Regions from separate parts of the Pseudalkalibacillus sp. JSM 102089 genome, predicted to be linked through region 2. Evidence: a T-box and tRNA genes for the amino acid it is inferred to sense, from the RefSeq annotation. Region 2 holds a T-box; the other regions hold tRNA genes.
The links. A T-box is a leader RNA that pairs with one kind of tRNA and senses whether it is charged. The one in region 2 lies ahead of leuS (leucine--tRNA ligase), so its partner is inferred to be a tRNA-Leu.

Region 1: it encodes a tRNA-Leu, which carries the amino acid that the T-box ahead of leuS (leucine--tRNA ligase) is inferred to sense. The anticodon was not compared.
Region 3: it encodes a tRNA-Leu, which carries the amino acid that the T-box ahead of leuS (leucine--tRNA ligase) is inferred to sense. The anticodon was not compared.

What each region holds. Positions count from the first base shown of each region.
Region 1 covers NZ_JBEWYW010000013.1:33,913-38,119, reverse strand. The annotation lists gene ABVF21_RS19720 (alanine/glycine:cation symporter family protein) at 1-35, opposite strand, end outside; gene ABVF21_RS19715 (spore coat protein) at 159-443, opposite strand; gene ABVF21_RS19710 (hypothetical protein) at 455-640, opposite strand; gene kynU (kynureninase) at 699-1,976, opposite strand; tRNA gene ABVF21_RS19700 (tRNA-Leu) at 2,139-2,223, shown strand; tRNA gene ABVF21_RS19695 (tRNA-Arg) at 2,232-2,308, shown strand; tRNA gene ABVF21_RS19690 (tRNA-Met) at 2,323-2,399, shown strand; tRNA gene ABVF21_RS19685 (tRNA-Tyr) at 2,417-2,501, shown strand; tRNA gene ABVF21_RS19680 (tRNA-Gln) at 2,506-2,580, shown strand; tRNA gene ABVF21_RS19675 (tRNA-Gly) at 2,585-2,658, shown strand; tRNA gene ABVF21_RS19670 (tRNA-Arg) at 2,750-2,823, shown strand; gene ABVF21_RS19665 (ATP-binding protein) at 2,958-4,207, shown strand, end outside.
Region 2 covers NZ_JBEWYW010000005.1:132,152-136,358, forward strand. The annotation lists gene ABVF21_RS13125 (tetraprenyl-beta-curcumene synthase family protein) at 1-245, shown strand, start outside; gene ABVF21_RS13130 (hydrolase) at 311-613, shown strand; gene ABVF21_RS13135 (class I SAM-dependent methyltransferase) at 644-1,216, opposite strand; gene ABVF21_RS13140 (hypothetical protein) at 1,438-1,647, shown strand; T-box leader at 1,854-2,084, shown strand; gene leuS (leucine--tRNA ligase) at 2,148-4,207, shown strand, end outside.
Region 3 covers NZ_JBEWYW010000001.1:333,495-337,701, forward strand. The annotation lists gene ABVF21_RS01520 (hypothetical protein) at 1-46, opposite strand, end outside; gene ABVF21_RS01525 (YpjP family protein) at 100-741, opposite strand; gene ABVF21_RS01530 (transporter) at 1,020-1,346, opposite strand; tRNA gene ABVF21_RS01535 (tRNA-Glu) at 1,473-1,547, opposite strand; tRNA gene ABVF21_RS01540 (tRNA-Gly) at 1,555-1,628, opposite strand; tRNA gene ABVF21_RS01545 (tRNA-Ser) at 1,634-1,726, opposite strand; tRNA gene ABVF21_RS01550 (tRNA-Ala) at 1,748-1,823, opposite strand; tRNA gene ABVF21_RS01555 (tRNA-Arg) at 1,828-1,904, opposite strand; tRNA gene ABVF21_RS01560 (tRNA-Leu) at 1,913-1,997, opposite strand; tRNA gene ABVF21_RS01565 (tRNA-Thr) at 2,003-2,078, opposite strand; tRNA gene ABVF21_RS01570 (tRNA-Val) at 2,108-2,183, opposite strand; gene ABVF21_RS01575 (hypothetical protein) at 2,378-2,533, opposite strand; gene ABVF21_RS01580 (NRDE family protein) at 2,663-3,418, opposite strand; gene ABVF21_RS01585 (rhodanese-related sulfurtransferase) at 3,477-4,207, opposite strand, start outside.

The DNA.
Region 1 (4,207 bases), on a different contig from region 2:
GAAAATTCAGTTATTGCATTAAGAATATAGTCCATATCAATCTCTCCCTATAGGTAATACTCATTTAATTATCCATATAAAGGGAGGGTGAAACGCTATTTACAAAATTATGAAAAAATGAGCATAAAGACACAGAGCCGGTTTTCACCGGCTCTGGATTAATGGACCTGGGGCGGCTGATTATTCTGTTGTTGCTGCGGAGCTGTTAGTTGGTTTTTAACTTGTTGAATTTCATTGGTTTGTGCTGGGGCGGCTGGCTGATAATACCCTTTTTGTTTAGCGTATTGATAAAGGTTATATTGTCGCTGCTCATCGGTATTTCTAATTTGTTGAAGAGCCTGACGAAGTTGTGGATTGTCAGCTTGAGAAATGACGCTCCCGTAATTACTTAAGCTGCTGTTCAATACGGATAAATAATCATTTACCATATCTTTCTCATTCATAAAATCCCTCCTTAACTTAAGAAGCCGATTAATTGTTGTTGTGTGTTGCGTGCTTCTTGTGCATCCTTTTGAAGCATTTGCTTAAGCTGCGGACAAGTACAAGATTGGGCATAGGAATCAAGTTTGTTTGCGAGTGTTTCATGCCCGCCGATCATGTGACGCAGATTTTGAAGTTCAAGTTCGTTCAGCTGAGTCATCCTGTTTCCCTCCTTCATTTCACATAGTATGAATGGAGAAAAACCAAATTATACTCACTTAAGCGATAACGTTTCGCTCGTTAGAAAACTGCTGATACGTTTTTTCAATCATAATACTCTTTAGAATTTGGACAACATGATAGACATCTTCAAATGATGTATAGAGAGCAATTGGTGCTAGGCGAATGACGTTTGGTGAGCGGAAATCTGGAATGACGCCTTTTTGTTTTAGCGCTTTGCAAATTCGAGCAGCTTCATCGTGCTCGAGGCAAATATGCCCACCCCGTCGATCATCTTCTGATGGATTAGTGATCGTAAAACCATCTTCAGCAAGATTTTCTTTAATAAGACACATTAAATAGTTGGTAAGAGACAATGATTTTTCTCGAATCGCATCTATGCCAGCTTCGTTCATCAATTCCAGAGCTCCTATTAAAGGAGCCATACTAAAAATGTGGGGAGTGCCTATTTGAAATGCGCCGGCGGTTTCAGCATGAGTAAGCGTATGACTCATATCGAATTGCATTTCTTTCTTGGAACTGAACCATCCAGCAAGGCCGGGTCGTCTGCCTAGGTGATTTTCGTGCACAAAAAGTCCACCTACACCACCAGGGCCGCTATTTAAGTACTTGTATGTACACCAAACCGCGAAGTCAACGTTCCAGTCGTGAAGTTTATGAGGAATGGCTCCGATTGAATGAGCCAGGTCAAAGCCAATGATTACCCCTTTAGAATGGGCTGCTTGTGTGATTTTTTCTATATTTAGTAATTGTCCACTCCGATAAAGTACGGAAGGGAGGAGAATAAGGGCTACAGTATCATCGATGGCCTCAATGATATCCTCTTCTAGGATTGTTCTTCCGTCACGGCTCTGAACTTGTATTAAATTAGTTTCTGGGAATAATCCATGGAGTTCAAGCTGACTTTGAATAGCGTAAATGTCAGATGGAAATGTTAAAGAATCGGCTAGTATTTTTGTTTTGTTTCCTGAAGGTTTAAAAAAAGTAGCGAGCATTTGATGAAGGTTAGTTGTAATTGAACCGGTAGTAATTGTTTCAGAAGCATGTGAACCGATTAGCGTTGATGTCATCTCACCGATGTTTTCTGCCATATAAAACCAGGGCTGCTTACCATCAGACCAGCCATCAATTCCGTGTTGCTTCCAGTCATCAAGAGATCGAAGAAGGGAGGCTTCTGCATTCTTTGATAGTAGACCAAGTGAATTACCATCGAAATATAGCGTATTTGGATTTAAGTAAAACTTATCACGAAAATGGGCTAAAGGGTCTTTCTTGTCGAATTCTTTTGCGCCTGTAATGGACTGTGATAAACTCATATGTAACAGCTCCTTTTCTACAACTTATCGTATGAGAGGGAGAAGAGCATGTCAACGCTTTCACTCTCTTCAAAAGAAACTTTCTACATTTTTTTAGAATAATGATTGACATTTCAAATGGTTCAATGGTATATTATTAAACGTCGCTGATACACAACATATGCGGGTGTGGCGGAATTGGCAGACGCGCTAGACTTAGGATCTAGTGTCTTACGACGTGGGGGTTCAAGTCCCTTCACCCGCACCATATATTTTGCGCCCGTAGCTCAATTGGATAGAGCGTCTGACTACGGATCAGAAGGTTAGGGATTCGACTTCTCTCGGGCGCACCATACATAATTTAAGTGGCGGTGTAGCTCAGCTGGCTAGAGCGTACGGTTCATACCCGTGAGGTCGGGGGTTCGATCCCCTCCGCCGCTACCATATTACAATTTCATCATGGAGGGGTAGCGAAGTGGCTAAACGCGGCGGACTGTAAATCCGCTCCCTCAGGGTTCGGCGGTTCGAATCCGTCCCCCTCCACCATGATTGGGCTATAGCCAAGCGGTAAGGCAACGGATTTTGATTCCGTCATGCGTTGGTTCGAATCCAGCTAGCCCAGCCATTTTGCGGGTGTAGTTTAGTGGTAAAACCTCAGCCTTCCAAGCTGATGTCGTGGGTTCGATCCCCATCACCCGCTCCATTACATATTGTAGAAGAGTTTTAAAAGCTACTTCACAACCTGATTTTAATCATGGTATACTTTTGTTGAGATGAAATACCATTCATATCGTGCGCCTTTAGCTCAGTAGGATAGAGCAACAGCCTTCTAAGCTGTGGGTCAGAGGTTCGAATCCTCTAAGGCGCATACTTATAACTCCTTGAATAAGATGACTTATTCAAGGAGTTTTTTTATCCTATTAATGGCACATGTGTGTTTGCACATACGCTCCATTTCCAATAAACTAGTAATTAATAAATCACTTAGGAAATGGTGACGAAATGAAGCGATATAAAGGAAGAATTATATCTGTTGTAACGTTTTTTATAGCGATTTTATTATGGGATTATTGGCTTTATTCTGTTAATGAAATTAAAATCAATTGGTTAATGGACATATTCTTTACGATCTCAGTTATGGTAATTGTTTGGTGGTACTCGTCATATTATGATCGCTCTGTCATACTTCTGTCCAAATTAAAAGATAGTGAGGAAAAATATCGTAAACTATCAGAAAATTATAATAGTGTCATAAACAGCTTAAACGAAGTTGTTTTTCAAACTGGAATAGATGGTAGTTGGATCTGGTTGAATCAAGCGTGGGGAGAGTTAACTGGTTACGACGTTCAGGATTCATTAGGCACATACAGCTTATCTTATATACATCCAGATGATCGGCTGAATTTACATAAAGAATTATTTCGATTCCAGGATGGCGCCAGTAATTCTAAAGTATTTGAATTCAGGGTTCAGAAAAAAGGCGGGGGATTCGTCTGGTGTGAGGTCTTTATTAAATACGAATATAGCTCTAAAGGAAGATTTGAAGGAATGACCGGAACGATTAAGGATAAAACCTTTAGAAAGCAATCAGAAGAGCGATTGCTTAAAACAAATGAAGCCCTTGCGGTTAAATCTGAAAAGTTAGCATCAGCTGCACAGCTTGCCGCTGGCATTGCTCATGAAGTTCGGAATCCTCTAACATCAGTAAAAGGATTTCTTCAACTGCTTGAGAAGAAGGAATCCACTATGCCGTATTTTGAAATAATCTTTTCAGAAATATCACGTATCGAATTAGTGCTAAGTGAACTTCTAACACTAGCAAAGCCGCATAGTACGTTATTTACGAATGTTGAAATGAAAAGTTTATTAAAGCAGGTCTCGGCCTTGATTGAGTCTAATGCTCTATTGAACGATGTGACATTACAAACGAGTTTTGGGGATGAAGAAGCGGTTGTTTTTGCTAACCCTAACGAAATGAAGCAAGTATGCATTAATCTCATGAAAAACGCTATTGAAGCAATGAGTCATATGGAACAATCGAAATATCTTCATTTGAGTATGGATGTTCAAGAGATGTTTATATCTGTGAGGATTACCGACAATGGAGCAGGCATTTCTAAAGAAGATATTGATCGACTAGGGGAACCATTTTTTACAACAAAAGAGAGTGGTACTGGGCTAGGGTTATCAGTGTGTTTGAAGATTATAGAACAACACGGAGGAGAGTTATTAATTGAGAGTGAAGAAGGGAA
Region 2 (4,207 bases):
TCGCTCAGCGTGTTGCTCACTTCATTAAAGAAGCGGATAAAAGTGTTGAAGGGCTTCCGCATTCTTCCTTCCATCGATTAATTAATCGTGGTTTACTTGGTATTTACCTTGCGGATCGTAAAGTAATGGAACAGAAAGACGTCCGTTCTCTTGCTCGTAAAATTATTCGAATTGGGGGAAGATCGAGCCTTTTCTTCTACTTTAATGGTTGGGTTTATAGAAGACTTCACAAAGCGTCTCAGTAAAAGCGTATAAAAAACGCTCTTTCGTGAGAAAAGAAGCCTATAGGATTTTGAAAGGGGCTCTTAAAATGAAAAAGCGTTACTATGTGGCTGTAAGTTCGGGCGAGATACTGGAAGATCAAGGGGCATCGAGCTATAATTTTGAAATCGACGCAGATGAGGAAGATATCTTCAAGCTCAGTGAGCTATTTGATCTGACAGATAAGGATAGTCGCTTATCGTTATATCGTTCACATGTTCCAGCTATGAGTTATCATGAAGATAAGAACAATGATGATTATGATAATCATATGAAAGAGATTTATGGTCTTTTACACAAATTAGGGAATAAGAAAACAAGAGAACATATCGAAACGATGGGAATTCTATAGAGAATAGAGGCTGTGCAGATGCACAGCCTCTTATTTTTTGCTGATGGCAAGAATATAGGGTGGTTCATTGATTTGGTTAATAAATTGGTATTTTAGAACTTGATACTGTGACTGATCGAGATCTGAAGCGAAATCTGTCACCTTCTCACTTTCAATTTTACCTTCTGGGTGTCCTGGGTAGACGACTAGAATAAGGAGCCCTTCTGAACGAAGCAAATGTAGGATGTCTGTTACTGCTTGGATCGTTTCTTCAGGTTTCGTCACAATAGTTTTATCTCCACCTGGGAGGTAGCCAAGGTTAAAGATTGCGGCAGAAACGTTTCCTACATCTTTCGTCTCAATTTTGCTATTGATTGAAGCGTGACTCTCGTGGAATAATGCCACCTGGGCAGATTGCTTAGCTGCTGCCAGCCTTTTTTCTGTAGCTTCAATCGCCTCAGGTTGGATATCAAAACCATACACTTTTCCTGAATTCCCTACTGATTCAGCTAGGAAGAGAGTGTCATGTCCGTTTCCGCAAGTGCCATCAATAGCAATGCCTCCTTCTGTTAATACTGAATTCAGTAGCGTTCTTGTAAAAGGTAATATACGTTGAAGAGTCATGATCTGTAATCCTTTCTATCAATTAAAATTTTCTTAAATGAGTCTTCTTACCGCATCCTATCAATTTATTAGGACGTCGAGGTTTAGAATGGCTTTTTTGTTTGTTTCTAACTAAGTATGACTTTACCATGATCGACCGTTCACTCCAACTAACATCTTTATGTGTTTGGGAATATCTGGATCGTGGTACAGAGTACTATACAAAAAAATGAGGTGATCATATGGCAGAGCATGAAAAATCACATAAACAAGGCGAAACTAATAATCCCGAGCAATTACCAGATAAGGAAAAGAATCAGCTCGACGAGGATACTTCAGAAATGAATGTCGATGCGATTCCATTAGAAGATTTAAAAGAAGAACAAAAAGAAGAAAAAGATAAGCCGCATTCCAAAGATGATTCGGCTAGTCAAAAAAAGTATCGTAAATGATAACGTACCCAATCAGGGTGCGTTTCTTTTTATTGAGACAGCACCTTACTGTATTAATTGAGATTGTTCTTTTGGCACACATACTAATTCATCGAATATACGGACAGCTGATGTATAGATTACGAAAAAAACGTCTATTCTGATAATGTTCTTGACATTTCTCACAAGTATTCATACAATACAAATTATATACGTAACTAGTGAATCCAAAGATAATGATAAGGAATAGTAACAAAAATTCTATTGCTAGAGAGTTAACGGCTGGTGGAAGTTAACATAGGAGATTTGTGAACTCACCTTTGAATCGGAAGCCTGAATAGAGTAAGGTTGCCCGTATGCCTGCGTTAAAGGCCTTAAGTGAGTGCTGTTTCTAGCACTAAGCCGGGTGGTACCGCGGGTGATTGTGAATATTAGATTCTCAACCTCTCGTCCCTGTTGATGAACAACGGGGACGGGAGGTTTTTTTATTTTTTTGCAAGGACTGGAAGGAGAGAGTGACAATGGCATTTGATCACAAAACAATTGAGAAGAAGTGGCAACACTTCTGGGAAACAAACAAGACTTTTAAGACAGAAAACGATGCTAATGGTGAAAAAATTTATATTCTTGATATGTTCCCATACCCATCAGGGGCTGGGCTACATGTTGGGCACCCTGAAGGGTATACAGCTACGGATATCCTTTCACGTATGAAACGAATGCAGGGATATAATGTTCTTCACCCAATCGGCTGGGACGCATTTGGACTTCCGGCAGAGCAGTATGCTCTTGATACAGGAAATAATCCACGAGATTTTACTCAAAAGAATATTGACACATTCCGTCGTCAAATTAAAGAGTTAGGTTTTTCTTATGATTGGGATAGAGAAGTTAATACAACAGATCCACAATACTATAAATGGACACAGTGGATTTTCACAAAGCTTTACGAAAAAGGACTTGCTTACGTAGATGAAGTGGCTGTTAACTGGTGTCCAGCACTTGGAACGGTTCTTGCGAATGAAGAAGTGATCGACGGTAAAAGTGAACGTGGCGGCCACCCGGTTGTTCGTAAACCAATGAAGCAATGGGTTCTTAAAATTACAGAGTATGCGGATCGTTTACTTGAAGACCTTGAAGAGCTTGACTGGTCTGACAGCATTAAAGAAATGCAGCGTAACTGGATTGGGAAATCTGAAGGTGCCGAAGTAACATTCATGATTGACGGTCATGATGAATCGATCGATGTGTTTACGACGCGTCCTGATACACTTTTTGGAGCAACGTATATGGTCCTTGCACCTGAGCATCCTTTCGTTGACAAAATTTCTACTAGTGAACAAATCTCAAAAGTTGAAAGCTACCGATCAAAAGTACAAACTAAGAGTGACCTTGAGCGTACAGAGTTATCAAAAGAGAAGACTGGCGAGTTTACTGGCGCATATGCCATTAATCCAATCAATAATGAGAAGCTTCCAATTTGGGTAGCAGATTACGTTCTTATGAGCTATGGAACAGGAGCTATTATGGCAGTTCCAGCTCACGATGAGCGCGATTATGAGTTCGCTACTACATTTAATCTTCCTATTAAAGAAGTCGTTGCTGGAGGAGATGTATCCAAGGAAGCTTATACAGAAGACGGAAAGCATGTGAACTCTGACTTCTTAAACGACCTTGAGAAAGTAGAAGCAATTACGAAAAGCATAGAATGGCTAGAGGAAAAAGGAAAAGGAACGAAAAAAACGACGTATCGTCTTCGCGACTGGCTATTCAGTCGACAGCGTTATTGGGGCGAGCCAATTCCAATTATTCATTGGGAGGATGGCACAATGTCTGCTGTCCCGAAAGAAGAGCTTCCTGTTGTTCTTCCTGAAACAACGGAAATTAAACCGTCAGGAACTGGCGAATCTCCTTTAGCTAATATTGAGGATTGGTTGAACGTAGTTGATCCTAAAACGGGAATGAAGGGCCGACGTGAAACAAACACAATGCCGCAATGGGCTGGAAGCTGTTGGTATTACCTTCGCTACATTGATCCGGATAACGATGAAATGCTAGCTGACCCGAAAAAACTCGATGAGTGGTTGCCTGTTGATATGTATATCGGCGGTGCGGAACATGCGGTTCTTCACTTGTTATATGCTCGTTTCTGGCATAAAGTTCTTTATGATATCGGTGTTGTGCCAACAAAAGAACCATTCCAACGTCTCCGAAATCAAGGAATGATCCTTGGTGAGAACAACGAGAAAATGAGTAAATCAAAAGGGAATGTTGTTAACCCAGATGAAATTGTCGAAAGCCACGGTGCTGACACGCTACGTCTATATGAAATGTTTATGGGACCGTTCGAGGGTTCTATTGCATGGTCTAACAATGGTCTAGATGGCGCGCGCCGTTTCCTTGATCGTGTGTGGCGCTTATTTGGTGAAGGGGATCTAACAAAGTCTTCTATTTCTGAAGAAAATTCAGGAGAAGAAATGGAACGCGTCTACCATGAAACGGTTAAGAAAGTAACAGAGGATATGGAAGGCTTACGCTTTAATACTGCTATTTCACAAATGATGGTATTTGTGAATGAAGC
Region 3 (4,207 bases), on a different contig from region 2:
AAGGCTCTTCTTCGAAAACATCTCTAATACATTGTACAAGTTCCATCTATGTTGTGATCCTCCCTTAATCTCCAACCAAAAACACCCCGCGCACCTCTCTTACGAGAGCCACTTAGGCGGAGTGTTTTTATCCCAATAAATCTTACCTACTTCATAATGTTCTTCAAAATCATCATTCGCTGCATGGTAATGAAAATTAAACCAATAGCCATCTTGTGGGGGGTGATCTCTTCTCACATGGAAACGCAATAAGTCTTCCCCGCTCTGTTCATTATACACATGAAGAATGCGTTCTCCGTATCCACCAGAAGGGTTGTCCGTCAAACGAAGTGACCTTAACGTATCCTCATCCAGATTTTCCACTGAGGTAGCGATCGCTTCTGTCATTTTAGGTACAATTGCATCTCGATACTCGTTACCGACTCGAGTTGAGATCGTTTCACCGAATTTTGTTAGCCCGAGTTGCTCAGATTGATTGCTTGCATAGCTTACAAAATGCGTCAGTAGTTCAGAAGAAGAAGCGTCCTGAGCTATGATGGGCCAATCATACTGATCAACAACAGGCTCTATCGCCTTATCAGGCTCGTCCCTCGACTCAATAAGAAGATGGTTTTCTTCTTGATAATTCTCTGATGCCTCTGTTTTGTCATCTGCTAGATATCCAGTAGGAATCACAGTTCCAAGCGTAACAACAGCAACAAATGCTACAAATAACTTTCTCATCCAAAGAGGGAATTTCATTATGTGCACCTGACTTTCGAAGATCAATAGTTAGTATTATTCTCGCATGATCTTCTCAAAAAAGCCAGATGTTTAGACGATTTTTCATTAATTTTCATTTGGCTAAGTTAAAGAAGCTTTTCATTTAAAAGTCCCTTTTATAAAAATTGTTGCTTTCGAAACAATTGTTGAATTAAACTCTAAACTTCCTTGATTGAAGCGAAAATTCACCTACTATAGCAACAACGTCTACGAAAAGAGCCTTTAAAAAAGAGCGCTTCATGTAAGCGCCCTATCTATTAACAAGTAAACATATCAATTCTTCTCAGACTTATGCCTGTATATACCCACCTTCTACCGGTCCAGCGAAACCCCGAAACAGAAGTACGCCCTACATATACTGGCCAAAACCAAAATGAATTGCCGCCCCTCATCCAAATATAAGTAAACCGATACATACACCTTCTAATTGATCCTGGATCTACAGCAAATGTTCCAGCTTGTGCTGACTGTGGTCTAGGAGGCGGTGATGCTGGTGGGCTCGATGTTGGAGCTACCGGTTGCTGACGATAGGCATCTGTGTTGTCATAATGATAAGCAATATGCTCATGTTCTTCATAATACATTCGGTCCATCCCCTCTCTTATACAGTCACTGTATGCTGTATTCTGATAAGACGTACCGAATTGAAAACAACAAAAAAAGCACCTCTTTGAGTATGCTTAAGCCAATAAAGTTTATGAAAATTTAGTTGGTGACCCGTACGGGAATCGAACCCGTGATACCGCCGTGAAAGGGCGGTGTCTTAACCGCTTGACCAACGGGCCAACAAAATGGAGCGGGTGATGGGGATCGAACCCACGACATCAGCTTGGAAGGCTGAGGTTTTACCACTAAACTACACCCGCAAAGATGGAGGAGGAAGAGGGATTCGAACCCCCGCGGGCGACTAAGCCCCTGTCGGTTTTCAAGACCGATCCCTTCAGCCAGACTTGGGTATTCCTCCGAAAACATGAATATATATATATGGTGGAGCCTAGCGGGATCGAACCGCTGACCTCCTGCGTGCAAGGCAGGCGCTCTCCCAGCTGAGCTAAGGCCCCAATATGGTGCGCCCGAGAGAAGTCGAATCCCTAACCTTCTGATCCGTAGTCAGACGCTCTATCCAATTGAGCTACGGGCGCATATTCTATGGTGCGGGTGAAGGGACTTGAACCCCCACGTCATAAGACACTAGATCCTAAGTCTAGCGCGTCTGCCAATTCCGCCACACCCGCATGTGTGGTGCCGGCCAGAGGACTTGAACCCCCAACCTACTGATTACAAGTCAGTTGCTCTACCAATTGAGCTAGGCCGGCATAATTTAATGAAACTCATCAAAAATAAATGGTGGAGGATGACGGGCTCGAACCGCCGACCCTCTGCTTGTAAGGCAGATGCTCTCCCAGCTGAGCTAATCCTCCGTTAAACAGCGACTTCATTATTATACAATATCATCTTTTGTCTCGTCAACACTTTTTTTAATGTGTTTTTTCAAGGACAAGACTTATCTTATCACCGACTCGAAAAAAACACAACCCTTTTTCACAAAAAAATAATCCCCATAGTTAAGCACTCCATTTTTCACATAGAAAAAGCAGGGAGCGCTCTCCCCTGCTTATACTGGCGTTTGAATAAGTGGTTTTTTCTTTTTATTTTGGCGGAGTATTGGTCTTTTTTTAGTCACCATTTCAGAATCATATTTTCGGTACTCTTTCATGTCGCTTGATTCCCGCAAAAGCTGATCTTCAACATAGTGACGCTTTCTTTTCAAAAAAACCCCTCCTCATAAGTAATAACTCTCATTACCCTATTTTTCTGTTGTTAAACCCGAATCTTTTTTCACCATCGATCTATTGGCAAAAGTTACAGGTAACACATAATTTATTCACTTGGAGCGCAATTATGCTTCTTCAAGATTAAATTGGTAGTAATTTTCCTGATCTTCTCCTGACCTCTCAACAAAAGTAACTTCTCCATTTTGTGAAACCATAATAACAGTTTGCGCCCTCGTTCCGTAATGATCCGACTTAATAAAAACAGGTGAAAGCATCCTTTCCCATTCGATCGGCACGCCTGTCTGTGGTAATAGATGATCAGGTGCAGGCTCAGCGTGAGAAAGCATTTCAAAAAGACGATTCTGATCGAGGTTCTTTTCTGCACTTAAATAGTATTTCAATTCTTCTTTAAGCTGCTCAACCTTTGGCCAGCTCGTATTCAGTAAGTGATTACTAACAGCGTGAACACCGTTCTCTAGTTTTGAAATTTGATCCTGCCGATTTGAATAATAATAAAGGCTCTTAAAATCTCCTATGATTAAATTAAATCCATTGTACTGATCTTTCTTTTGTCGAACCATTTCTAAGTATGATAATGGGGATTGATGATCACGTAAGTAATCGGCCGTTAGATCACCCCTTGATAGACTTTTAGGCTGCTCATTCGCTTCTCGATAGTTCGTAAGGGCTGCAATTCTTCCGTTTGTTGTAACCCCTAGCCATGTTCCCATAGCCTTTAAATCACGCCCCGCAAGTAGTTCTGGTACATCTCTCCAATAGTTCGCAGGTTTTGTTGGACGCTCGTAGAATTCATCTCGGTTGGCTACGAGTATAAATGGGTATGTAGGATGAACATTTTGAGCTACAGCAATTAAGCACATCTTAACGCGCCTCCTCTCTTGTTTCAATGTAAGAAAAAACGCAGCGTTAGCCGCTGCGTTACGATTGGATCATACGAACTTCTTCTTCACATGCAGAAGAACAATAATGGTTATACTCCTCTTTGCAAGAATCACAGACGATATGAAGCTTGTCACACTGTACATTAGCACAATTGATATAAGTATCTGCTGGATCCTCACAATGGTAGCATTTCCCTACAACTGTATCTTCATCGGTACGGTTTACATTAACAGCAAGACGATCATCAAATACAAAGCACTTGCCATCAAAATATTTCCCCTGTACCTCCGGGTCTTTACCATACGTTACAATTCCTCCATGAAGCTGTGAAACGTCGGAAAAACCTTTTTTCATTAAGTAACCAGAAAATTTCTCACAGCGAATTCCACCTGTACAATAAGTTAATACTTTCTTATCTTTTTGGTCCGAAAGATTTTGTTCAATCCAGTCCGGAAGATCTCGAAAAGCCTTTATATCAGGACGAATTGCATTGCGAAAATGACCAATATCGTACTCATAGTCATTTCGTGCATCGATAACAATTACATCATCATCTTCTAATGCTTCCATAAATTCCTTTGGCTCAAGATAATTCCCGGTTATTTCTTTCGGGTTTACATCTTCCTCAAGCTTTAGTGAAACGATTTCTTCGCGCGGACGTACGTGCATCTTTTTAAAAGCATGACCTTCTGCTTCATCAATTTTGAAAACCATATCACGAAAGCGTTCATCTGCTTTTAGTTCGTCCATGTAGCGCTCAGTATCCT